2 linked regions of the Thioclava sp. GXIMD2076 genome follow. Each later gene encodes a partner of the first gene's protein in a complex. Links are inferred from orthologs where the notes say so. Each region holds a gene or a part of one and is shown in the gene's direction. Other genes may lie near its edges. The genes, in order: WDB91_RS04995 and dnaN.

Region 1 (17,087 bases):
TCCTGACCTCCAATCTGGGGTCTCAGGCGCTCAGCACCTTGCCCGATGGCACGGATGGAGCACAGGCCAAGGCGCAGGTCATGGAAGCGGTGCGGGCACATTTCCGCCCCGAATTCCTGAACCGTCTGGACGAGATGGTGATCTTCGACCGCCTGTCGCGCGACAATATGGACGGGATCGTTACCGTGCAGCTGGCACGTCTGGAGACGCGTCTGGGTCATCGCAAAATCGGGCTTGCGCTTGATGATGCGGCCCGCACATGGCTCGCCGACAAGGGCTATGATCCGGTCTATGGCGCACGCCCGCTGAAACGGGTGATCCAGCGCTATCTACAGGACCCGCTCGCCAATCTGATCCTGTCGGGCGATGTGCTGGACGGATCAACGGTTACGGTCACGGCAGGGCCGGACGGTCTGTCTGTCGGCGGGCATATCGTCCCGCCTTCGGAAGCCACGCCCCTCGGCGCGGCTTTGCACTGAATGCAAGCGGGCGGCGGCTCCGGCCACCGCCCGCTGATACGACGCATGGAGGGGGCTCTGCCCCCACTGCCTTGCGGCAGCCCCCCGGGATATTTATGGACACTGGAAGCCATTCTCCCACTTCCAGTGTCCATAAATATCCTCAGGGGTGAATTGGCACGACGTGCCAAGAGGGGCGCGAGCGCCCCTTTCTGTCTCGCTATCGGAAAGAGGTATGGCCAGTCTTTGCAGATCCTGTTTCGCCTCCTTCGCCGAGGCTCCAAAGCGACGGTGCCCGCGGTGCAGGCATGACGGGCTGGTGAGCCATAACGAACTGCTCCAGCTGGGCCTTGCCCATATCGACTGTGACAGTTTCTATGCCTCGGTCGAGAAGCGCGACAATCCCGAGTTGGCCTCGCTGCCGCTGATCGTTGGGGGGGGCGCACGCGGGGTGGTGACGACCTGTTGTTATGTCGCCCGGATCTACGGTGTGCGCTCGGCAATGCCGATGTTCCAAGCCCGCAAGCTCTGCCCCGATGCGGTGATCCTACCGCCGCGTATCGGCTATTACGCCGAAGTCTCTCGCGAGATCCGCGCGAAGATGGCGCGTCTGACGCCCTTGATCGAGCCGCTATCGCTGGACGAAGCCTTTCTGGACCTTCGTGGAACCGATACGTTGCATGGCATGCCACCCGCCGAAAGCCTTGTGCGGCTGGCCGCCGAAATCGAGAGCGATATCGGAGTAACTGTTTCAGTCGGGCTCAGCCATAACAAGTTTTTGGCGAAAATCGCCTCCGACCTTGATAAGCCACGTGGATTTTCCGTGATCGGTCGGGCCGAGACGCGCGATTTTCTACGCGACAAGCCGGTAGGCATTCTGTGGGGCGTAGGGGCAGCAACACGACAGGCCCTAGGGCAGGCAGGCATCCGCACGCTCACCGACATCCTACGGATCGGGCGCGACGATATGATCCGCCGCTTCGGTGGACAGGGCCTGCGGCTCTGGTCGCTGGCGATGGGCGAGGATGATCGCCGTGTAACCCCGGATGCGCCGGTCAAAAGCGTTTCGAACGAGACGACCTTCTCGCAGGATCTCAGCGACCGCGAGGCGCTTCTGGCACAGCTATGGCATATGGCGGAGAAGACGGCAGCGCGTATGAAGGCAAAGGACCTATCGGGGAGTATCGTCACTCTGAAATTGAAGAAATCGGATTTCTCCACCCTGACCCGCCAGTCGCAGCTCACAGATCCGAGCCAGCTGGCAGATACGCTTTTTCAGGTCGGAAAGCGGCTGTTTGACACCCTGCCCGCAGGCACGCCCTATCGGTTGATCGGTATCGGTTATTCGGGGCTAAGGCCCGCACGCGAGGGCGATCCGGTGGGCGATCTGCTGGACCCCGATGCGGGGCGGCGCGCCAAGCAGGAGCGCGCGATGGATGCCATCAGGGCCAAATTCGGCGTGGATGCGATCCGGATGGGGCGGGGGTTCCGGAAAGACTGACCTACTCCGCTGCCATGGTATCTGGCTGGTCCGACCGCCCGATGGCCGCAATCCGCGCCAGAACCCCATCCATCAGGGACTGGAACTCGGCGAAATCCGCACGCCGTTCAATTCGCGCTTCATCCATATAAAGCGCTCGGTTGATCTCGATCTGGATGGCGTGGCGATGATTGGCAGGCTGGCCATAGGTCTTGGTGATATAGGCTCCTGCGAAAGGGGTATTGCGGCTCACCGAGAGGCCTGTCGCGGCAAAAGCGGCCTCGATCTTTTCGACGATATGCTCCGAGGCGGAACTGCCGTAGCGATCGCCGATCACGATTTCCGGTCGTTTAAGGCCGAATGCCTCGATCGCCTCGCTGGGCATGGAATGCAGATCGACGAGAATCGCCTCCCCGAACCGTTTTTTATTGGCCTCCATCAGCAGATCGATCTGACGGTGCCATGGGGTCCAGATGTCATCGAGACGGGTCTCGGCCTCCGCGAGACTTATTTTCCCGCGCAAGATCGCCCGCCCGCCAGAGACCACGCGGGGAATCACGCCCAGACCGGCTGCAACACGGCTGCCACTGCCGCGCTGACGCAGTCCTTCGACGATTCCCGGGTCGAGTTCGTCACGCGCTCGATTGAGGTCGAGATAGGCGCGCGGATATGTTGCGGCGATGCAATAGGCCCCGAGCTGCGCCCCCAGATGCATGAAATCATCGACAAACGCGTCCTCGGATGACCGCAGGCGCGCCAGATCCAGAACAGTATTTTGTTGAAAATCAGTTGGATAGTAACTTCCAGAATGGGGGGATGAGAAAATAACAGAGGTCCGGACTGGATCGGGTTCGCAGAGCCGGAAAGCCGGTCGATCATGTTTCATGGACGGTCATGAACCTCCTTTGTGATGACCTCAGTGTAGCGCAATGCATTTTCTCGTCAAAACCCCCTTGCGCGTCGTGCGAACACCTTTTATAGACCCCTCCACACCGAGGAGGTGAACCGAAAGGTTGCAGACCGGATCAAGCAACAGCTTGAGACCAAACGCAATCCAAGGCAAATCATTTCGGAGCGTGGGCGGTTAGCTCAGCGGTAGAGCACTACGTTGACATCGTAGTGGCCACTGGTTCGATCCCAGTACCGCCCACCATTCTATTCCGCCGCCCCTTCGGCCTGGCTGTCGGGGCTTTTTGCTTTCAAGGCGCACGCGCGCCGCGACAAGGAGATACGACCATGAAGGTTCGCAACTCGCTCCGCTCGCTCAAGCAGCGTCATCGCGATTGCCAGATCGTGCGCCGCAAGGGCCGCGTCTACGTAATCAACAAGACGCAGCGTCGTTTCAAAGCCCGTCAGGGCTGATTCGACCGAGCCATCGGCAAAGACAAGACCGCAAGGGAAACCTTGCGGTCTTTCTTATTGGGCGATCACCATGCCGGATTACCCTGCGGTCAGACTGGATTTCTGTAGCCTGCGGCACAAAGTTCTGATTCTATGGATTTGTAGCGTTTCGGAAGGCACTGCCATGCTGACCCTTCTTCTCCACCGCCCCTCGGCGCAAGAGTTCTACCGCGTCGAGGTGAGTGACAATCTCTTCGGCGAATATACAGTGCAGCGCGAATGGGGTCGCGATGGCCGCGCCCGTGGCATGCGCAACGTGCTGTTCACCAACCTTCGCGACGCCGTGCAGGCGGCCGATACATGGCGCCTCAAGGCCGCCCGCAGGGGTTATGCCCTGACCGAGGCTGTGGCCGCCTGAAGCCCCTCAGAAGGGCGTATCGGCGGTAAATGCCAGAGGCTCGCCGCCATCGGGATGGCGCAGCCGCAGCGTGTGGGCATGCAGCATCAGCCGTGGAAAGTCCTGCGCCGCGCCCTCGGCATAGAGCGGGTCTCCGAGAATCGGATGCCCTAGCGCTTGGCAATGCACCCGCAACTGATGGCTACGCCCGGTCACCGGCATAAGCCGCACACGCGTCGTTCCATCGGGATCATGCTGCAGCACCTTCCAGTCGGTCTGGGCGGGCTTGCCGGTTTCATGGTTCACATGCTGGCGCGGACGGTTGGGCCAGTCCACGATCAGCGGCAGGTCCACCCGGCCCGTCTTGGGCTCCAGATGCCCCCAGAGACGCGCGAGATAGGTCTTCTTGGTCTGGCGATGCTCGAATTGCAGTCCCAGATGGCGCTGCGCATGAGGCGTCAGCGCGAAGACCATCACCCCCGAGGTGTCGCAATCCAGCCGGTGCACCAGCAGCACCTCCGGATAGGACTGGCGCAACCGCGCGATCAGGCAATCCGCTTTCTCCGGCCCCTTCCCCGGCACCGAAAGCAGCCCTGACGGTTTGTCGACCACGAGAATCTCGTGATCGGCATGCAGGATCTTGGGCGGGTCGGAGGGCGGATCATAGCGATACATCATCGCCACCGATTGCCCGCGATGTGCCAGCCGGTCAAGTCTTCCTTGCGCATGAGGGGTTAAAATAGACATCTCGGCCACTTCCGTTGGGGAATGGAGCGAAATCGATTCGGAATTACGGTTTGGTAAGTTTTAGCCCCTACTCCTAGAGAAAATTGAGTGACGAGCCGGAGACCGCAGATGAACCTCTATGCCGAAGCCCGCCAGGATGCACTGTGGGTCCGCGTCGACGAGAATCGACTCGATGCAGCCATTGCCATCCGCTTCAAGGACCAGATGCGCGAAGTCTGCATGCAGCCGTCACAACGCGTCATTCTCGATCTGGAATCTGTCACCTTCCTCGATAGCTCGGGATTGGGGGCGATTGTCGCCGTCATGAAAGCCCTGCCCAAGGACCGGAAGCTGGAACTGGCCGCGCTGAACATGAACGTCGCGAAGGTGTTCCGGCTGACCCGCATGGACACGATCTTCAAGATCCACCCGACCCTAGAGGATGCCTTCCTACCGGAGGTGCGGAATGCTGGCTAACCACGACGCACATGCGTTGAAAAGTGGCACGGCTGTTCCGCGTGGTGAACGGCAGCCAAGGATCTTCCATCATAGTTTTCCGGCCACTCCGCTGGCCGTGCGCGAAGCCCTGCGCAATGCGCTCGCGAGATTCGTGCTGCATATGAGTCAGGACGAGGCCGGAACGCTCGAGCTGTTACTGGCCGAGATCCTGAACAATATCGTCGAACACAGCTATCAGGATAGCGGGGTCGGCACGATTACCCTCTCCATGGTGATGGATAAGCGCGGGCTTAACTGTTCGGTGACCGATGACGGCCTCGAACTTCCTGCCTTCGTTCTCGAGGACCCCGCGACATTCGACACGGTAGAAAACGCCCTTCAGACGCTGGATACCGAGGAGCTTCCGGAGGGAGGATTCGGCTGGTTCCTGATCCGTGATCTTGCAGAAGATCTGGGCTACAGGCGCGAGGATGGTCGCAACATGCTCGCTTTCCGCCTGCCTCTGAAACAGGACGGCTGATCCGGCTCAGTTCATCTGGAATTGCAGAGGATAGGCCCCATCGGCAAACTCGCCAAAGAGATCCGGCAGGTCCGGATGCTCCACAGGCTCGCCAGTCTGATCCGCCAGAAGGTTCTGTTCGGAGACATAGGCGATGTAATAATCATCATCCGTCTCTGCAAGCAAATGGTAGTAGGGCTGATTCTTTGTCGGCCTGCTGTCTTCGGGGATTGCGTCATAGAACTCCTGCGAATTCGCAAAAGTCGGATCGACATCGAAGACCACACCACGGAACGAGTCCTTACGGTGGCGCAAAACCTGCCCGATATGGAATTTGGCTTGAGTGGCAAACATGTTCGCCCTTCCCTAGTCTTTTCGATTTCTTAATGCTTCTACAAAGAAACTAGGGCTTTTTCCACAAATTCGCAGGAAACAATCTGTATTATTGGTGCAGAAGGCTCGCTGATAGGCTTTGTGATTTTCGTTTGGGGCATTTTCAGATACAATTAACGACAAAACGAGAGCAAAAATCAGGCAAGAGCAGTATGAAGAAATTCGCCTTTCTGGCGCTGGCCCTTCTGGTCGCCTCCTGTGGTGGGGGCAACTACCAGGCGCCACAAAATCTAGACGACGCATGCGCCCTGTCGCGTGAGCGGCCTGCCTATTTCCGGGCCATGAAACGCACCGAATCGCGCTGGGGTGTTCCCGTCTATGTGCAGATGGCCACGATCCATCAGGAATCGCGGTTCGTCGGCAATGCAAAAACCCCGTTCAAATACGCTCTGGGTGTGATTCCCCTCGGCCGTCAGAGTTCGGCCTATGGTTATAGCCAGGCCCTTGATGCCACTTGGGAGGAATATCGCGCGCAGGGCGGCAGCCGCGGTGCAAGACGCAACCGTATCCAGGACGCGACCGATTTCATCGGTTGGTATATGGACGGCACGACAAAGAGCCTCGGTATTCCGAAGACCGATGCGATGAACCAGTATCTCGCCTATCATGAAGGGCGTGGCGGCTATTCGCGTGGCAGCCACAAATCCAAGCCGTGGCTTCTGGCCGTGGCCCGAAAAGTGCAAAGCCGCGCGCTGATGTATCGCGCGCAGCTTGCTTCTTGTGGTCGACTGTAACGAAAGAGCTCAGCCGCCTCGGCGGCTGATTTCCTGATTGATCGAGAAGACCGACGGCGCCAGCGCCTTACCGTTCTGAAGCCCGTTGAGGATAACGGTGGTCTTCGCTCCCGCATTATCGGTGATCACCCATTGGCGCAGCTGCGTCGGGCCATCCGTGAAAACCATCTGGATATTGCCATATTCCGGATGCTGCGGATCATGTGCGGTGACAGTGGTCTTTGTGCCATCGGAGGTGTGGCTGGTCACCATACCCGATTTCGCCAGATTTACATCCGCCGCCAGAATAAGGCTCAGAGGCGTTTTGGACAGCGGATACTGTTCTGGCCGGCCCATATTCGACTTCGGATCGAAGATCGCCACCTGACCGGCCGAAGCCAGCACCAGCGTGTTGTCATTGTCATATTCGAACCGCACGCGATTCGGACGGCGGATATAGATCGTGCCCGTCGAGATCGAGCCGTCGGAGTTCACCTGTGTAAACTTGGACGACGCCGATTGCAGGCTGTTGAGATAACTGGACAAAGTCCCAAGCGGGATCGCATCGGCAAATGCCGGCACGGCAAGAGACAGGGCGAGGACGGGCGCAAGCGCGAAGCGAAGTATGTTCATAGACGAGAATTTAGGCGCTTTTTGAAAAAGGAAAAGCCCCACGCAATCAACTTGCGCGGGGCGTTCATCACAGTTCAGCAGAAAGCCGCTCAGGCCTCGGGGATCAGGATCTCGCGTTTGCCGACATGGTTGGCCGAGGAGACCACATGATTTTCCTCCATCTGCTCCACCAGACGCGCGGCCTTATTGTAGCCGATGCCCAGTTTGCGCTGGATATAGGAGGTCGAGCATTTGCGATCCTTCGCCACAATCTGCACCGCCTGATCGTAAAGCGCATCCTCATTGCCGGTATTGCCACCGGTGTTGAGGCCCAGCACCGCGTCAATATCGGAGGCTTTATCATCTTCCGGCCCCTCGACCACACCCGACATATAGCTGGGCGGCCCGAAGGATTTCAGGTGGTTGACCACCTCCTCGACCTCTTCATCCGAGCAGAACGGGCCGTGGACGCGGTTCAGACGCGAGCCGGTGCCCATATAGAGCATATCGCCCATGCCCAGCAGCTGCTCGGCGCCCTGCTCGCCCAGAATGGTGCGGCTGTCGATTTTCGAGGTCACCTGGAAGGAGATCCGCGTGGGGAAGTTTGCCTTGATCGTGCCGGTGATCACATCCACCGAGGGGCGCTGGGTGGCCATGATCAGGTGGATGCCCGAGGCCCGCGCCATCTGCGCCAGACGCTGGATGCAGGCCTCGATCTCCTTGCCCGCGACCATCATCAGGTCGGCCATCTCGTCGACGATGACGACGATATAGGGGAAGGGCTCGGGCTGGAACTCGTCGGTCTCGAAGATCGGCTCGCCGGTTTCTTCGTCAAAGCCGGTCTGCACGGTGCGCTTGAACATCTCGCCTTTGGCCAGCGTCTCTTTCACGCGGCCGTTATAGCCCTCGATATTGCGCACGCCCATCTTGGACATCTTGCGATAGCGGTCTTCCATCTCGCCCACGACCCATTTCAGTGCCACTACGGCCTTCTTGGGGTCGGTCACGACCGGAGACAGCAGATGCGGAATGCCGTCATAGACCGACAGTTCCAGCATCTTCGGGTCGATCATGATCAGACGGCACTCATCCGGCGTCAGGCGGTAGAGGAGTGACAGGATCATCGTGTTGATCGCCACAGATTTCCCCGACCCCGTGGTCCCCGCGATCAGCAGGTGGGGCATCTTGGCAAGATTTGCTACAACCGGCTCGCCGCCGATATCCTTACCCAGCGCCAGCGGCAGGCGCATATTACCATCCGAGAAATCACGCGCCGTCAGGATCTCGCGCAGCACGACCTTCTCGCGATGGTCATTGGGCAGTTCGATCCCGATCACCGTCCGGCCCGGCACGGTGGACACACGCGCCGAGAGCGCCGACATGGAACGCGCGATATCATCAGCCAGACCGATCACGCGGCTGGCCTTCAGGCCCGGCGCCGGTTCCAGCTCGTACATGGTAACCACAGGGCCCGGACGGACCGACACGATCTCGCCCTTCACTCCATAATCCTCCAGCACGTTTTCCAGCTGACGGGCATTTTCTTCCAGCTGCTCGTCGGGCAGCTGGTGACGCGGGATCGAGGCCGGATCGGTCAGCAGGTTGATCGGCGGCATCTCGTAATTCGCATGGGTCGCAGGCGGCATTTTCGCAGGCTTCTGGATCGCGCTGCGGTTCAGGCTCTCGCCCTGTGCCACAGTTCGGGCATTGGCCATCGGCGCCTCGGCTGCCACAGGACGGGCGGGTTCGGCTGCGATCGGGGCAAGATCCTCCATCTCGTCATGATCGTCGCCGCTGAGCGTCGCATCTTCGGCATAGGCCTCACCGCGCTGGATGGTGCGATAGGTGGCCGCAGACATATCGGTCTCTTCTGGCTCATCCTGGGGGGCGTCATAGGGCTCGACAGGAGCCGAGAAACGCGCACGCGGCGCCTCTTCCGGCTCGGGCGACACGCGGGCGCTGCCATAGCTCTCATCCAGCTCGCCAAAGGCATCCACATCGAAGGGCTCGAATCCTTGCGGCTCGGCCTCTTCGACTTCGTCCATATGGTAGCCCTGATCAAGCCATTGATCTTGCTTCGCGAACTCATTGCGCGGCTCGGCCATCAGACGGGAGCGAGCCTGCGAGACCTCCTCGGGCCGCGCGGCATAAACGGGCGCCTCGGCACCGGCATGTGCCCCGCCGAAGCGCGGCATATAGCGCGGTTCGGCGCGAAGCGGCGGCTCGATCCGCGCAGGTTCTGCCTTCAGCTGCGGTTCGACACGCTCGCGCGGTTTAGGCCCACGTGCCAGACGGCGGGCAACGGCGGCCATCACCGAGCGCGGGGCCTCGGGACGTGCCGGCTCATAGGATTCGACCTCTTCCAGTTCGGGCTCCGCATAACGCTGCGGGGCGCTGCGCTGCACGCGCGGCGCAGGCGGGGCCTGACGGCGCTGGTGCACTGCCTCGGCGATACGCGCCTTGATCCTGTCGGGGCTCGGAGCTTCGGCAGGTTCGGCACGCAGGTCGTCATACCCGAAATCGACAATCTCGGGCTCCAACTGCGGCTCGGGCATCGTGTCCGTGGGGCGGATAATCCGCGTCAGGAAATTGCCGCGTGGCGGCTCCTGATAGGGTTCCTCGTCATAAAGAACCTCGTCCTCTTCCTCGAATACGGGTTCCTGATATGCCACGCGGCGCGCAGGGCGGGCCACCGCTTCGGCCTGATATTCCTGCTGCGCCTCCCATGCGGCCAGCTCCTCGGCATGGGCCTGCGCTTCGGCGCGGCGCGAACGGTGGCGCTCGGCGGCACCCCGTGCCGCCAGCACGGAGGCCGAAGCCCCCTGCCCGACCATCCGCATGATCGTGTCATAGATCGCCAGCAACCCCAGCAGCAGGAACCGCAGGATATTCTGCAGCTCCGGCTTGATGAAACCGGTGACAAACAGCGTCATCGCGATGCTCAGCGCCACAAAGACCAGCGACAGGAATTTCACAACAAACGCCGAGGCCCCGACGATGCCCAGCATCATTCCCGCGATCATATCGCCGAAATGGCCGCCAAGCCCGAAATTCGCCGTCCATTCGGCGCCGGGCACTAGAAGCGCCGCATGGACCGAGGAGACCGCAATGGCAATCGGCAGGAAGATCAGCCGTGGCAGAGCGCGTTCCTCGCCACGATGGGTCATGAACCGCACCCCCCAGAGCGCCGCCGAAACCGGCAGCAGCCACGCACCGCGCCCGAAGATCACATAGAGCGGCGAGGCAAGGCCCGCACCGATCCGGCCCAGCCAGTTATGGACCTCGCCATCTGTGGCGGCCATCCAGCTGGGATCTTCTGGCGAATAGCTGGCAAGCATCATGGTCAGCAGCGCCGCCAGAACGATCAGGCCCGCTCCGGCGAGTTCCTTACCGCGACGCTCGAGAAGAGCCTGCGTATTCTGGTCGAGAAGGGGGTCGCGCTGTCTCATCTGATACAATGCCATCTGCTGCTCGTCCTCAAAGGTAAAGGCAATCGCGGAGCCTGATCAGCCCCCGCTGCGTTTCTTCTCTCGGGGCGACCAGAGCCACCCGGATATAGGATCTGCCGGGATTTTCGCCCGCGACGTCACGCGAAAGATAGCCGCCCGGAAGCACCCGGACGCCCGTCTCGCGCCAAAGTTTCATAGCGGCGGCCTCGCCATCCTCGACCGGAAGCCACAGGAAGAACCCCGCCTCCGGCATGGCGACCGAATTGATACCGTCAAACACCACGGCCGCATCGTCAAATTTCTCTTGGTAGAGCCTGCGGTTCTCGACCACATGGTCCTCGTCGACCCAGACCTTTTCCGCCACCCGCTGGAGCGGCTGCGGCAGCGGCGCGCCCGAATAGGCCCGAAGCTGGCGGATATAGGACATGCTTTTGGGCCCTGCGGCCACAAATCCCGACCGCAGTCCCGGCAGGCTCGAGCGCTTGGAGAGCGAATGGAAGATCACCACCCGCTCGGGATCGGCCCCCACCTCCTGCGCCACCTCGATCAGACCGGGGGGCGGATCGTGGCGGTAAAGCTCGGAATAGCACTCATCGGCGAAGACGCGGAAATCGTGTTTCTCGGCCAGCGCCAGAAGATCGGCCAGATACGCGCGCGAGGCCACGGCGCCCTGCGGGTTGGCCGGCGAACAGATGAAGGCGATCGCCGTGCGATCCAGCACCTCGGGCGGCAGCGAACGGTAATCGGGCATATAGCCCGTTTCCTTGGTCGCGGGCACAAACACCGGCTCTGCGCCGACCATCATCGTGGCGATGGCATAGACCTGATAGAACGGGTTCGGGATCAGCACGGCGGGTCGCTTGCCGCCCTTCGTTTCGGGGCAAAGCGCCAGAAGCGCGTTGAACAGCCCCTCGCGCGTGCCATTGAGCGCCATGATCCGGTCGTCCCCGACCTCCACGCCATAGCGGCGCTTGATCCATGCGGAAATCGCCGACAACAGCTCGGGCGTGCCATTATTGGCAGGGTATTTGCCGAACTCGGCCACAGAGGCTGCCAGCACATCCCCCACAAACCCAGGCATTGCATGCCGTGGCTCGCCGATGGTCATGTTGATCACTTCCCCGCCCGGCTGGTGGGAATCGAGCAGCGTCCGCAAACGCGGAAACGCGTATTCGGGCAGGTTCGAGAACCGCTCGGGATAATCCATTATGTGCCTCATCTGCCGGAGTCATTTATCGCCCCGTTCGGGACGACGTTACCCAAAAACCACATCACCTGTCTAGATCATGGCAAGAGAGGGGCGCGGTCGCCTCAGGATTGTGGCATTTCAGCCAAGAGCCGATTCCACCGCCGCCGCGACGCAGAGAAGTTTTTCGTCATGCCCATTTTGTCCAAGCAGGCTTAGCCCGACCATGTCCTGCCCTGTCGGCAAGGTGATGGCTGGTCCGCCCGAGAGCGCGGCCAAACGGGCATTCCGGCAGGCCAGCTTCCGTTGCGTCGTGAATAAATCGTGATCTATCAAAAGGCTATCATAGGTGGGCGGCAGCTGCGCGACACTCGGCATGATCACGCCGTCATAGCCCGAAACCAGCCTACCCCAAACCCGCCGCAGCTCCTGAAGCTGGCGCATTCCCTGTAGATAGCGCTCCGCCGTGACCCCGCCTGCCTTCTCGAAGACACGCATCAGATCCGGCGTGACTTTCAGCGGATTCGCACTCGCCAGTGCCTGCCAGCAGGCATGGATCTCGGTTTCGATCAGAAAACACAGCCCCATCAGCGCCTCGACGACCGGCGGGCTTTGCGCCGTAATCCGTGCCCCCGCCCGCGACAGGACCCCGAGCGCCTTGCTGGTCGCCTCGAGGCAGGCGGGGTCGGCATCATCATAGACCGGCCCCTCCAGCAGCAGGAAATGCGCGCCCGACAGGGTGGCCCCGCGCAGATCCGGCGCGCGCCCGCCTTCGATCAAAGCCAGCCCCTCGGCGCAGTCCTCCACGCGACGCGCCATGAGCGCGGGCGTGTCGAACTGCGTGGCGCAGACCATTCCCGCTTGCGGCAACCGCCCGACGCTGGGCCGGAACCCGACCAGATCGTTCCATGCCGCAGGCACAAGCACACCACCGCCACCATCCAAACCCACAGCCATCGCACAAAGCCCCAGATTGACCGAAAGCGCCGCCCCCGAGGCCCCGCCCCCCGTTACCCGCGCCGGATCATGGCGGTTGGGCGGGGTCACCCCGATGGAATTTACCCCCAGAAGATCAATCCCCAGCTCGGTCATCTGGGTCTTGCCCAGACAGACGCCGCCCGCAGCACTTGCCTGCGCCAGAACAGCGGCATCACGCTCGGGCACCCGCCCTGCAAACAGCCGCGTGCCAGCCTCGCTCACCCGCCCCGCGCTATCGAAACTGTCCATCCAGCTGATCGCCACCCCGTCGAGCCGGGAGCGCCCCTGCCCTACCTTGGTGCGGGTGCGCGCGGCCATCGCCTCGAACCGCGCCCGATTGGGGGTCAGGCGGGTAAAGGCCATCCGCCCGTCGCGCCCTGCCGCGGTTTCAAGATACAACTCCACCTGTGCCACCGGATCCAGCATACCCGCCGCAATCAGACGGCCCTGTTCCGCAGCAGGCAGATAACGTGTCGAGGTCATCACACTGGCTCTCCAATCATCAACCCCGCAAGGCTAGCCCCGATTTTATCGTTCTGACAATGGGGCTTAGATCAATCATGCACAGGGAATGGACAAGCCGCGCGAAAACGCCATATTTAGCGGCATGAAAACCGATTGCGATATCCTGATCTCCGGTGGCGGGCTCAACGGCCCCACCTTGGCGCTGGCCCTCGCCCAAGCGGGGCTGCGCGTGACTGTGGTCGATGCGACGCCTGCACGGGCGCGGGCCGATCTGGGCTTTGACGGGCGGGCCTATGCGCTGGCTACAGCCTCGCAGCGCCTGCTGAAGGGGCTGGGTCTCTGGGCAGGGCTGGCGCCCGATGCGCAGCCGATGATGGATGTAAAGGCCTCGGACGGTCATGCCGGCGAAGGGGCCGCCCCCTTCTTCCTGCATTTCGACTCGCGCGAGACGGACCAATCCCCCGTGGGCTGGATGCTCGAGGACCGCTACCTGTCGCGCGCGTTGCACGACGCGATGGAGGCGGAACCCGATATTACCCTGATCCCCGCGACCTCGGTCACCGGACAGGAGGTCGACGCGGGCCATGTCACCGCGACCCTGTCGGATGGCCGGAGCCTCACCGCCCGCGTTCTCGTGGGGGCGGATGGCCGCAAATCCGGCGTGGCCGAGCGTGCGGGAATTGCCCGCGAGGGATGGGATTACGGCCAGACCGCGCTGGTGGCCGCCATTGCCCATGAAAAACCGCATCACGGTATCGCGCACCAGTATTTCATGCCGACGGGTCCTCTGGCGATCCTGCCGCTGACCGGCAACCGCTCCTCCATCGTGTGGAGCGAGACACGCGAGAATGCCGAGACGCTCAACGGGCTGTCAGATGGCGATTTTCTGGGCCTCCTGCGCCCACGGTTCGGGGATTTTCTGGGCCAGATTTCGCTCGCGGGGCCGCGCTTCAGCTATCCGCTGAACCTGACGCTTGCCAAATCCTATGTCCAGACGCGGATCGCGCTGGTGGGGGACGCGGCACATGGCGTGCATCCGATTGCGGGACAGGGGCTGAACCTCGGGCTGCGCGATGTGGCAGCGCTGGCACAGGTGCTGGTGGATGCGCACCGGCGTGGCGACGATATCGGAGCGCTGAATGTGCTCGAGGATTATCAAAGCTGGCGGCGGTTCGATTCCACCTCGCTCGCCTTGGGGATGGATACGGTCAACAGACTGTTTTCCAACCATAATCCGATCCTGAAACTCGGGCGTCAGCTGGGAATGGGGGTCGTTCAGGCCCTCCCCGGCCTGCGTCGCGGGTTCATGGCACAGGCGGCGGGCCTAGGCGGGCCATTGCCGCGCCTTCTGAAAGGCGAGCCGCTTTAATCGGCCTCGAGTTCGCGCGCCTCGGACGGAATGAGGATCGGGATACCGCCACGGATCGGGAAGGCCAGCTTGGCCGGTTTCGAGATCAACTCTTGCGCCTGCGCATCATAAAGCAGGATCGCATGGGTCAGCGGACAGACCAGCACCTCGAGCATCCGGCGATCAAAGGCCGGACGTTCGGGGGCAACGCGGTCGGGATTGTCCTCGGGCTCGCTCACTGCAGGCTTTCCTCGCCATCCCCGCTACGCAGGGCGAAATCGATCAGCGTCAGCAGGGTTTCGCGACGCACCGTCAGGTTGGGCGTCTCCAGAAGCGCCTGCTTGTCTTCGGGCGAAAGCGGCATCAGCATCGAGAGCGAGTTGATCAGCAGCTCGTCCTCGGCATCCTCGAGACTGTCCCAATCCGTCTCCATGCCATTGGCCTCGAAGAAACGGCTCAGGATCCGGAAGAAGCTCTCGCGTTCGAGCCCGGCATCATGTTCGGGCCCGCGCAGGTCGCCAGCAAATTCCTCCCAGTCGACCTCGCCCACCACATAAGGGGTAAAGCCGTCCCGCGCGCCCATCAGACGGAAGCGTGACACACCTGTCAGCGTGATCAGGTAACGCCCGTCCTCGGTCTCCGAGAATCCGGTCAAACGGCCAGCGCAGCCGATGGGCGCCAGCTCGGCCTCCTCGCCATGCTCGCGCGGCAGGATCATTCCGATCAGCCGCTCGGGCGTCTTGAGGCAATCCTCGATCATCTGCAGATAGCGCGGCTCGAAGATATGCAGGGGCAAGGTTCCCCGAGGCAGCAGAAGCGCCCCGGGCAACGGGAAGAGCGGAATGGCATCGGGCAGGTCGATGAGGTTATACATGAGCCACCAGTTAGGCCGAAACGCGCATCAAGCAAATATCATCGATGCGAGTTTCCGGCGGCCTTTGGAGACCAGCGGATCATTGGGTTTGAGCGCCTCGAAAATGGTTTGAAGCTGGGTTTTGGCCGCCCCCTCGTTCCATTCGCGGTCACGGCGGAACAGCTCCAGAAGCTGGTCGATCGCGCCTTCGGCATTGCCTGCCGCAAACAGGGCTTGCGCCAGATCGAACCGCGCCTGATGGTCGGACGGATCGGCATCGACCTGCGCCTGCAGCTCGGCCTGCGGACCGGCATTGGCCGATTGCCGCGCCAGTGCCAGCTGGGCGATTGCGGCCTCGACGGGCGCGGCCTTGGCCAGTGCGGGCGAGGCACCTTCGGCCACGGCCTGCGCCTGATCCAGCTGACCTGCCGCAACATGCGCGCGGATCAGCCCGCCAAAGGCCTCGGCATTCTCGGGCTCTTCTTCGAGAATGGCGGCAAAGGTCTCGGCCGCGTCTTCCGCTGCCCCCTCGGACAGCATCTCTTCGGCGGCCGCAATCGCATCGGCCAGACCGTTATCGGCGCCCGGCCCCATCTCTGCGATCTTGGTCACGAATTTCTCGATCTCCGAGCCGGGAAGCGCGCCGTGGAAGCCGTCAACCGGCTGGCCCTGATAGAAGGCATAGACCGTCGGGATCGACTGGATGCGCAGCTGGCTGGCGATCATCTGGTTCTCGTCCACATTGACCTTGGCCATGACCACAGCGCCCTTGGCCTTGGTTACCGCCGCCTCCAGCGCCGGACCGAGCGTTTTGCACGGCCCGCACCACGGCGCCCAGAAATCGACGATCACCGGAACGGTCTGCGATTTCTCGATCACCTCTGCCATGAAATCGGCTTCGGTTACGTCTTTGATCAGGTCTGTGGCCGGAGCGGTTCCGCCCCCGATAATGTCATTGCCGAGCATGCTGTCTTCCTTTCGGAGTTCTGTCGGTTTCTATATGCGTCCAAGGCAGCGTCCCGCCAAGGGGCGCTTGCCGCCGGAACGAAATTAAAGATCGAAGGTCGCGAAGACCGGCGCGTGATCGGAGGGCTGCTCCCAGCCGCGCACATCGCGCAGGATCCGCGAGCCGGACGCCGCGCCCGCGATATCGGCGGTGGCCCAGATATGGTCCAGACGGCGTCCCTTGTCGGCGGCATCCCAGTCCTTCGCGCGGTAGCTCCACCAGCTGTAAAGAAGCCCGTCGGGAATATCCTTGCGGGTCACATCCACCCAGTTGCCCGCCTGCATCACATCGGCCAGATGCTCGACCTCGACGGGCGTGTGGCTGACGATCTTGAGAAGCTGCTTGTGCGACCAGACATCATCCTCGCGCGGCGCGATGTTGAGATCGCCCACCAGAATGGCGCGCTCGGGCGCGCGGGCGGCAAATTCGTCGCGCATATGGGTCAGGAAATCGAGTTTCTGGCCGAATTTCTCGTTCACACTGCGGTCGGGCACATCGCCCCCTGCCGGCACATAGAAATTATGCACCGTCACGCCGTTGGCCAGTCGTCCCGCGATATGGCGGGCATGGCCCAGATTGGCGTAATCCTCGGCGCCCGCTTCCTCCATCGGGATCTTCGAGAAGATTGCGACGCCGTTATAGCCTTTCTGGCCACGGGCAACCATGTGCTCGTATCCCAGCGCACGGAAGGTCTCGAAGGGGATCTTGTCCACAGGGCTCTTGC
Region 2 (9,073 bases), 340 kb from region 1 along the record:
GAGAGTTGACTTGATATATGGGCCGGTTTTGTTAGGACTCCGGTCTGATGAAAAGGAAAGGCACTGCCAAATGGCCTACCAGACGCTGATCGTCGAGATCGAAGATAATGTCGCCCTAGTCCGGCTCAACCGTCCGGAAGCACTGAACGCGCTGAACTCCGTTCTGCTGACCGAGATGGGGGACGCGCTGGCGAATCTCGACGCCAATGACAAGGTGCGTGCCATTGTCATCACCGGCTCCGAGAAGGCCTTTGCCGCCGGCGCCGACATCAAGGAAATGTCCGAGAAGGGCTTTGTCGGCATGTTCAAGGCCGATTTCTTCGGCGATGCCACCGAGAATTTCCTGCGCACCCGCAAGCCGGTGATTGCAGCCGTGTCGGGCTATGCGCTTGGCGGCGGCTGCGAACTGGCGATGATGTGCGACTTCATCATCTGCGCCGATAATGCGAAATTCGGCCAGCCCGAGATCAATCTCGGCATCTGCGCGGGAATCGGCGGCACCCAGCGCCTGACCCGTTTCGTGGGCAAGTCGAAGGCAATGGACATGCATCTGACGGGCCGGTTCATGGATGCCGAGGAAGCCGAGCGTTCGGGCCTTGTCTCCCGCGTGGTGCCGACTGCCAAACTGGTGTCCGAAGCCATGGCTGCCGCCTCGAAGATCGCCGAGAAATCGCAGCTTTCGGCCATGGTGGTGAAGGAGGCGGTGAACCGCTCCTACGAGACCACCCTGCGCGAGGGGCTGCTGTTTGAAAAACGCATGTTCCACGCGCTGTTTGCCACCGAGGACCAGAAAGAGGGCATGGCCGCCTTCCTCGAGAAGCGCGAGCCGCAATTCCGCGATAAATAAGCGCGGTCACTTACGCGAAATGCCGGGCCTCGGGGCCCGGTTCTCATTTGGGGCTTCCCAACTTGGCAAAATTGCCGTATAGGCCCCCTTCAAATGCGTGTGGAGCCCGCTTAGGCTAGAATCAACCGGTTCACTGGTGTGCCCGGGTTTTGCATGCAGTCGCATATTGTACCAAACCCGAAAGTGGAAACACACACATGGCAAATACGCTCCAGTCCAAAAAGCGCGCACGTCAGAACGAGCGTCGTAACGACATCAACAAAGCACGTCGTTCGCGCATCCGTACCTTCCTCCGCAAAGTCGAAGAAGCCATCACCTCGGGCGACTACGCAGCAGCTCAGGAAGCTCTGAAAGTGGCGCAGCCGGAACTGATGCGTGGCGTGACCAAAGGCGTGATTCACAAGAACACCGCATCGCGCAAAGTGTCGCGTCTGGCGGCTCGCGTGAAGGCTCTGAACGCCTAAGCGATTCCCTTGCAAAAGCAAGATAAAAAGGCGCCATTTATGGCGCCTTTTTCATTTTTCGCAATGTTTTCAATAAGATGATATGTCCGAAATGCAACATGACGAAACTGTGGCAGATTCGATTCACGCAATCCGGAGTCAAGCGTGAAGTTCTGTTGCGACTCGTCAGCGAGCCGGAGTAGTTTCACTGAGCGATCAACGTCGCCTCGGGGGACTGACGCATCTTACCCTAGCTGGACCGGACAATAACGTCTGCCACGACAAGGATAACAACCGGACCAATTGGCCTGGGGGATGCGATTCCGATGCTGGAGGGCTGCCACCTCCCACATTTCGATTCTGTCGAAACCCGCGTGAGCGGGTCGGGTAACCTTGTCCTAAGTGCAGAAAATGCACCACGCGCCAAAATCTGTTTGGCGTGGTGGATCGTATTTTCCGAGAATCGTTGGTCGCGAGGTGTGATAAGAATGGGCAAGAATGATGACCGACGATACTTGGGGGCGTGTGTGCGATGAGCTGCAAAAGAGCGTGGGAAAAAACAACTTCCTGACGTGGATTGCCCCGCTGAAGGTCATTGAGGTCGATGACGGCATTGCCGCCTTCGAGGCCCCTACAAAATTCATGCGCGACTGGGTGCAGCGGAACTTCTCCGAGGCGATCCAGAACGAGCTGCGCAAATTTGGGATTATCGTTGAGCGTATCGATCTTCGCGTGTCTTCGGCACCGATGATCCGTCCGGCCAATTCCGCCAATCCCGTCCAGCAGGCCCCTGCCCCCACGAGCACGCCACGCATTGCCCAGATCAAACCACGTCTTGCCCAGACGCAGGATGACGATCTGCCCGGCGCGCCGCTGGACCAGCGTTTTACCTTCGACACTTTCGTGGTCGGCAAGCCGAACGAGCTGGCCCATGCCGCCGCGCGCCGTGTGGCAGAAGGCGGTCCGGTGACCTTCAACCCGCTCTTCCTCTATGGTGGCGTGGGCCTGGGTAAGACCCACCTGATGCATGCCATCGCCCACGAGCTGCAAACCAAGCGCCCCGATCTGCGCGTGCTCTACCTCTCGGCCGAGCAATTCATGTATCGTTTCGTGCAGGCTCTGCGCGAACGCCAGATCATGGATTTCAAGGAGATGTTCCGCTCGGTCGACGTGCTTATGGTCGATGACGTGCAGTTCATCGCGGGCAAGGATTCGACGCAGGAAGAGTTCTTCCACACGTTCAACGCGCTCGTCGATCAGGGCAAACAGATCGTGATCTCCGCCGACCGTGCGCCGGGCGAGATCAAGGAACTGGAAGAACGGATCAAATCGCGCCTGCAATGCGGGCTGGTGGTGGATCTCCATCCCACCGATTACGAGCTGCGCCTTGGCATCCTGCAGACCAAGACCGAAAATTACCGGATGCAATATCCGGGCCTGATGATTGCCGATGGCGTGCTGGAATTCCTCGCCCATCGTATCTCGACCAACGTGCGTGTGCTTGAGGGCGCGCTGACGCGTCTGTTCGCCTTCGCCTCGCTGGTCGGCCGCGAGATTACGCTCGATCTGGCACAGGAATGTCTGACCGATATCTTGCGCACCTCGGACCGCAAGGTCACCATCGAGGAGATCCAGCGCAAGGTTGCCGAGCATTACAATGTCCGTCTTGCGGATATGATCGGCCCCAAGCGCGTGCGCACCATCGCGCGTCCGCGTCAGGTGGCGATGTATCTGTCCAAACAGCTCACCACCCGCTCGCTTCCCGATATCGGGCGCCGCTTCGGTGGCCGCGATCACACCACCATCATGCATGGTATCCGCAAGATCGAGGAGTTGAAGGGCGATGACCGCCAGCTGGCCGAGGATATCGATCTGCTGCGCCGCCTTCTGGAAAACTGATTTCCGGGAAAACCAAGCGAAATCTGTGTGAAAGCGGGCTGGTCCCTTGACCTGCCCGCCTTTGCGTTAGATTGTCGCGAAAATTCTTGTGTCCGGTGTCTTAGATGGTAACGTCACGGTCCGGACAGCCGTGAGGGATTGAAATGAAGATCAGCATCGAACGCGCAGAGCTGTTGAAAGCCGTCGCGCAAGCACAATCGGTTGTCGAACGTCGCAACACGATCCCGATTCTGGCCAATGTGCTGATCGAGGCCGAAGGCAGCACGATCTCCTTCCGCGCCACCGATCTCGATATCGAAGTGGTCGACCGTGCGCCCGCGCAGGTCGAGAAGGCCGGTGCCACCACTGTCTCCGCCGTGATGCTGCACGAGATCGTGCGCAAGCTGCCCGACGGGGCGCTCGTCACACTGATGGATGATCCTGCCTCGGGCCGTCTGGTGATCGAGGCGGGCCGCTCGAGCTTTACGCTGGCGACCTTGCCGCGCGAGGATTTCCCCGTGATGGCCAGCTCGGATTACACCGCGAATTTCTCGGCCAAGGCGGGCGAGCTGAAACGTCTCTTCGAGAAATCGCGCTTTGCGATCTCGACCGAGGAGACCCGCTACTACCTGAACGGCGTCTATCTGCATGTGGCCACCGCCGAAGATGGCCAGATGCTGCGCGCCGTGGCGACCGATGGTCACCGTCTGGCCCGTATCGATGCCCCCCTGCCCCAAGGCGCCGAGGGCATGCCTGGCGTGATCGTGCCGCGCAAGACCGTGGGCGAGCTGCGCAAGCTTCTGGATGATGACGAAACGCTGATCGAGGTCTCGGTTTCGGAGACCAAGGTCCGGTTTGCCACCCCGCGTATCACCCTGACCTCCAAGGTTATCGACGGCACTTTCCCCGATTACACACGCGTGATCCCGATGGGCAATACGCGCCGTCTCGAAGTAGATGCAAACGAGTTCGCCAAGGCTGTGGACCGTGTGGCCACCGTCTCGTCTGAACGTTCGCGCGCCGTCAAGCTGACGCTGGACGCCGACAAGCTGGTGCTCTCGGTCAACGCACCCGATGCTGGTGCCGCCGAGGAGGAGCTGGTTGTGGCCTATGCCGACGAGCGTCTGGAAATCGGCTTCAACGCCAAATACCTGCTGGAAATCGCCAATCAGGTCGATCGCGAGAATGCGGTCTTCATGTTCAACACCTCGGGCGACCCGACCCTGATGCGCGAAGGTGGCGACACCTCGGCGGTCTATGTCGTCATGCCGATGCGTGTCTAAGATCAGCCTCTTACGGGAAGTAACGCGATGCTATCGGAACTGAGCCTCTATCAGTTCCGGTCGCATCGCCGTGCCGTTTTGGCGCCGGATACGCGCCCTGTTGCGATCTTCGGGGCCAATGGTGCGGGCAAGACCAATATCCTCGAGGCGATCTCGCTTTTATCGCCTGGTCGGGGGTTGCGCCGCGCGCAGGCCCCCGACCTGATGCGCCGTGCTGAAAATGTCGGCTGGAAGATCCGCGCCCGACTGTCCGGCCACGAGGTGCAGACCGAGGCCGCACCCGCCCAGCCCCGTCAGGTGCGGGTGGATGAAAAACTTGTGCCGCAGACCGCTTTGGGGCGGCTGGTGCGCATTCAGTGGCTGGTGCCCGCGATGGACCGGCTCTGGATCGAGGCCCCCGAAGGGCGGCGACGTTTTCTGGACCGGATCACTCTTTCCTTCTTCCCCGATCATGCCGAGGCCAGTCTGGCTTACGAAAAGGCCATGCGCGAGCGGAACAGACTTTTGAAGGACGGCGCGGGCGATCCGCATTGGTATCAGGTGCTGGAGGCGCGGATGAGCGAGGCCGCAACCGAGATCCGTGGCGCACGCGCTGCCGCTCTTACGCGGATCGCACAGGCGCAAACGGCGGCCCAGACCGCATTTCCGGCGGCCGATCTGTCGGTTACCGGCGATGACACCGCAGATCTCGCCCTGTTCTGGGCCGAGACGCGCCGTCGCGATATGGCCGCCGGACGCACACTGGAAGGGCCGCATCGGGCCGATCTGACGGCGATCTACAGTGCCAAGGCGATGCCCGCCGATCAGGTCTCGACCGGAGAGCAGAAGGCGCTTCTGCTGTCTTTGGTGCTGGCCAATGCGCGCGCGATCGAGGGGGCGCCCGCCATCGTCCTGCTCGACGAGGTCTCGGCCCATCTTGACCCGAACCGCCGCGCAGCCCTTTATGACGAGATCTGCGCCCTCGACGCACAGGTCTTCATGACGGGCACGGAACGCGCTTTGTTCGACGCGTTGGGCGCGCGCGGACATTATCTTCAGGTCTCGGAAGAGGCCGCGACCTCGGTTCTGGAGGAAGTCGAATGAGCTATCCCGTGCAGCGCATCACCCTGATCACGCTAGGTGTGACCGATCTCGCCGCCTCCTGCGCCTTCTACGCGCAGCTGGGCTGGGAGCCTGCGGCGCAGCAGGACGGCGTGGCTTTCTACCAGATGCACGGACAGGGTCTGGCGCTTTTCGGGCGCGATGATCTGGCCAAGGATCAAGGCCGTGCGGGCGCGACCCTTGGCACGGGCGCCATGACACTGGCGCAGAATTTCGACACCGAGCCAGAGGTGGACGCAGCCTTTGCCGCAGCCCTCGCGGCAGGTGCCACGCCGCTCAAACGTCCCGAAAAGGTCTTCTGGGGCGGATATTCCGGCTATTGGTCCGATCCCGACGGCCATGTCTGGGAGGTCGCAATGAATCCGTTCTTGCCGCTGGCCGCAGATGGCAGCCTGACGCTGCCCCCGACCGAGTAGCCCTGCCATGACGATTACGCTGCATCAGGCCCTGTTCTATTCGGGCGCGCTTCTCGTGATCTTCCTGACCCCCGGACCGGTCTGGCTCGCGATGCTCGCACGCACCGTCTCCGGCGGCTTTGCCGCAGCGTGGCCGCTGGCCGTGGGCGTGGCGCTTGGCGATGCGTTCTGGTCCGTGCTGGCTCTTGTCGGCATGAGCTGGGTTGTAGAGCATGTCGCGGGCTTCCTGACGGTCCTGCGCTGGGTGGCTGCGGCGATGTTCGCCTTTATGGGCGCGATGCTGATCCGCCATGCCAAGGCGGGGATCTCGCAAAACAGCAAACTGACCCGGCCCGGACGCTGGGCGGGGTTTGTTGTGGGGGTCGTGGCAATCCTCGGTAACCCCAAGGCGATCCTGTTCTATATGGGCGTCGTGCCGGGCTTCTTCGCGCTCGACACGATCACCCCGGCCGATATCGCGGTGATTGCCCTGCTCTCGGCGCTCTGCCCGATGATCGGAAACCTGATCCTTGCCGCCTTTGTCGGCCGCGTTCGCAGACTGATTTCCAGCCCCGCGGCCATGACCCGCATGAACCGCATCGCAGGCAGCCTCATGCTTGCCGTAGCGGTATTGATCGCCCTTATTTGACAGGCCGCCCGTATCGCCAAGAAAGCCCCGAATTCTGTGGCTAAGGCGTGACATGGCGGCCCAAAACCCCTATAAATCGGGGACGTAAAAAAGGACGAGCAGGCATGACCGAAGAACACGTCAAGAAATCCGAATATGGTGCCGATTCCATCAAGGTTTTGAAGGGGTTGGAAGCTGTACGGAAACGCCCCGGCATGTATATCGGGGATACGGATGACGGGTCGGGCCTGCATCACATGGTCTATGAGGTCGTCGATAACGGCATCGACGAGGCGCTGGCCAATTATGCCGACTATGTCCATGTAAAAATTCACGCCGATAGCTCGGTATCGGTGCGCGATAACGGGCGCGGAATTCCGGTCGATATGCATGCCGAGGAAGGCGTCTCGGCGGCAGAGGTCATCATGACCCAGCTGCATGCGGGCGGGAAGTTCAACAATACCGATACCGATGGCAATGCCTACAAGGTCTCGGGCGGTCTGCACGGTGTGGGCGTTTCAGTGGTGAACGCGCTCTCGGACTGGCTCGAGCTGACCGTCTGGCGCAACGACAAGATCTACAAAGCCCGCTTCGAGAAGGGCGAATGCGTCGAGCATGTGCATGTCGTGGGCGACGAGGTCGGTGGACGTGGCACCGAGGTCCGCTTCCTTGCGTCCAACAAGGAAACCGACCCCGAGGGCACCTTCTCGAATCTCAACTACAGTTTCGAGACGCTGGAAAAGCGCCTGCGCGAGCTGGCCTTCCTGAACTCGGGCGTGCGTATCATCATCGAGGATGAACGCCCCGCGGAGCCGCTGAAGACCGAGCTGCATTACGATGGTGGCGTGCGCGAATTCGTCAAATATCTCGACCGTTCCAAGACGCCCGTGATGGAGAGCCCCGTCTATATGCTGGGCGAGGTCAACGGGATCGGCGTCGAGGTGGCACTGTGGTGGAATGACAGCTATCACGAGACCGTGCTGCCCTTCACCAACAACATCCCCCAGCGCGATGGCGGCACCCATATGGCGGGCTTCCGTGGCGCGCTGACCCGCACGATCAACAATTACGCGCAATCCTCGGGGATCGCGAAGAAAGAAAAGGTCAACTTTACCGGCGACGATGCCCGCGAAGGCCTGACCTGCGTGCTGTCGGTCAAAGTGCCGGACCCGAAATTCTCCAGCCAGACCAAAGACAAGCTGGTCTCCTCCGAGGTGCGCCCCGCGGTGGAAAACCTCGTGAACGAGAAGCTTGGCGAATGGTTCGAGGAGCATCCCGCCGAAGCCCGTCAGATCGTCGGCAAGATTGTCGAGGCGGCGCTGGCCCGCGAGGCCGCGCGCAAGGCCCGCGAGCTGACCCGTCGGAAAACGGCGATGGATGTGGCCTCGCTTCCGGGCAAGCTGGCGGATTGTCAGGAAAAGGATCCGGCCTTCTCCGAAGTCTTCCTCGTCGAGGGGGATTCGGCAGGTGGCTCGGCCAAACAGGGGCGCGCACGACAAAATCAGGCCGTCCTGCCGCTGCGCGGCAAGATCCTCAATGTCGAGCGCGCGCGGTTCGACCGGATGCTGTCCTCCGACCAGATCGGCACGCTGATCACCGCGCTCGGCACCGGTATCGGTCGCGACGAGTTCAATATCGACAAGCTACGCTACCACAAGATCATCATCATGACCGATGCGGACGTGGACGGCGCCCATATCCGCACCCTTCTGCTGACATTCTTCTTCCGCCAGATGCCGGAGCTGATCGAACGTGGCTATCTCTATATCGCGCAGCCGCCGCTCTATAAGGTCTCGCGCGGCAAGTCCGAGGTTTACCTCAAGGACCAGAATGCCCTGGAAGATTACCTGATCGCCCAAGGGGTTGAGGGCGCTGTCCTGAAACTCGGCACGGGCGAGGAGATCGTCGGCAACGACCTGCAGCGCGTGGTCGAGGAGGCCCGCGTCATCAAGCGGATCCTAGGTACCTTCCCGACCCATTATCCGCGCCATATTCTGGAGCAGGCCGCCATCGCGGGCGCGATGGTTCCGGGCGTTCTGGACAATGATGCGCAAGGCACCGCCGATGCCGTGGCCGCCCGCCTGGATCTTGTCGCACTCGAATACGAGCGTGGCTGGCAGGGTCGCCAGACGCAGGATCACGGCCTGCGCCTGACCCGTATCCTGCGCGGGGTCGAGGAAGTACGGACGCTGGATGGTCAGGTCATGCGCGCGGGCGAAAGCCGCCGTCTGGGCACGCATACCAAGGCACTACAGGATATCTACGGCAAACCCGCGCGTCTGCATCGCAAGGACCGCCACCAGCTGATCCACGGCCCACTGGAACTGCTGAACGCGATCCTGCAGGAAGGCGAAAAAGGTCTGGCACTGCAACGCTATAAGGGCTTGGGCGAGATGAACCCCGAGCAGCTTTGGGAAACAACGCTCGATCCGTCTGCCCGTACATTGCTGCAAGTGAAAGTGGATGACGTGGCCGAGGCCGACGACATCTTCACCAAG

What was found.
Region 2: the proteins of WDB91_RS04995 (region 1) and dnaN are in contact, whole or in part, in a solved structure (PDB 1OK7), measured with the Escherichia coli proteins. The link is inferred for Thioclava sp. GXIMD2076 from one-to-one orthologs.

Annotation. Positions count from the first base shown.
Region 1 is NZ_CP149932.1:1,000,635-1,017,721, reverse strand. What follows is about bases 1-2,826. They hold WDB91_RS04995 (DNA polymerase IV), read left to right. Parts: upstream 1-693; coding sequence 694-1,959; downstream 1,960-2,826. Other genes in these bases: WDB91_RS04990 (N-formylglutamate amidohydrolase), read right to left, coding at 1,961-2,824; clpB (ATP-dependent chaperone ClpB), read left to right, coding at 1-479. Outside these bases: ykgO (type B 50S ribosomal protein L36), read left to right, coding at 3,175-3,300; WDB91_RS04975 (WGR domain-containing protein), read left to right, coding at 3,464-3,697; WDB91_RS04970 (pseudouridine synthase), read right to left, coding at 3,704-4,354; WDB91_RS04965 (STAS domain-containing protein), read left to right, coding at 4,532-4,879; WDB91_RS04960 (ATP-binding protein), read left to right, coding at 4,869-5,381; heat shock protein HspQ, read right to left, coding at 5,388-5,714; WDB91_RS04950 (lytic transglycosylase), read left to right, coding at 5,906-6,487; WDB91_RS04945 (outer membrane lipoprotein carrier protein LolA), read right to left, coding at 6,497-7,099; WDB91_RS04940 (DNA translocase FtsK 4TM domain-containing protein), read right to left, coding at 7,189-10,542; WDB91_RS04935 (aminotransferase class I/II-fold pyridoxal phosphate-dependent enzyme), read right to left, coding at 10,556-11,734; WDB91_RS04930 (amidase), read right to left, coding at 11,855-13,174; WDB91_RS04925 (UbiH/UbiF/VisC/COQ6 family ubiquinone biosynthesis hydroxylase), read left to right, coding at 13,299-14,525; WDB91_RS04920 (Trm112 family protein), read right to left, coding at 14,522-14,680; WDB91_RS04915 (LON peptidase substrate-binding domain-containing protein), read right to left, coding at 14,740-15,378; trxA (thioredoxin), read right to left, coding at 15,406-16,323; WDB91_RS04905 (exodeoxyribonuclease III), read right to left, coding at 16,408-17,087. UniProt on the Escherichia coli protein: Poorly processive, error-prone DNA polymerase involved in translesion repair and untargeted mutagenesis. Copies undamaged DNA at stalled replication forks, which arise in vivo from mismatched or misaligned primer ends.
Region 2 is NZ_CP149932.1:671,969-681,041, forward strand. Bases 2,419-5,391 are described here. They hold dnaN (DNA polymerase III subunit beta), read left to right. Parts: upstream 2,419-3,332; coding sequence 3,333-4,451; downstream 4,452-5,391. Other genes in these bases: dnaA (chromosomal replication initiator protein DnaA), read left to right, coding at 2,419-3,189; recF (DNA replication/repair protein RecF), read left to right, coding at 4,479-5,391. Also shown: WDB91_RS03310 (enoyl-CoA hydratase), read left to right, coding at 71-847; rpsT (30S ribosomal protein S20), read left to right, coding at 1,045-1,311; more of dnaA, read left to right, coding at 1,792-2,418; more of recF, read left to right, coding at 5,392-5,534; WDB91_RS03335 (VOC family protein), read left to right, coding at 5,531-5,968; WDB91_RS03340 (LysE family translocator), read left to right, coding at 5,976-6,596; gyrB (DNA topoisomerase (ATP-hydrolyzing) subunit B), read left to right, coding at 6,701-9,073. UniProt on the Escherichia coli protein: Confers DNA tethering and processivity to DNA polymerases and other proteins. Acts as a clamp, forming a ring around DNA (a reaction catalyzed by the clamp-loading complex) which diffuses in an ATP-independent manner freely and bidirectionally along dsDNA.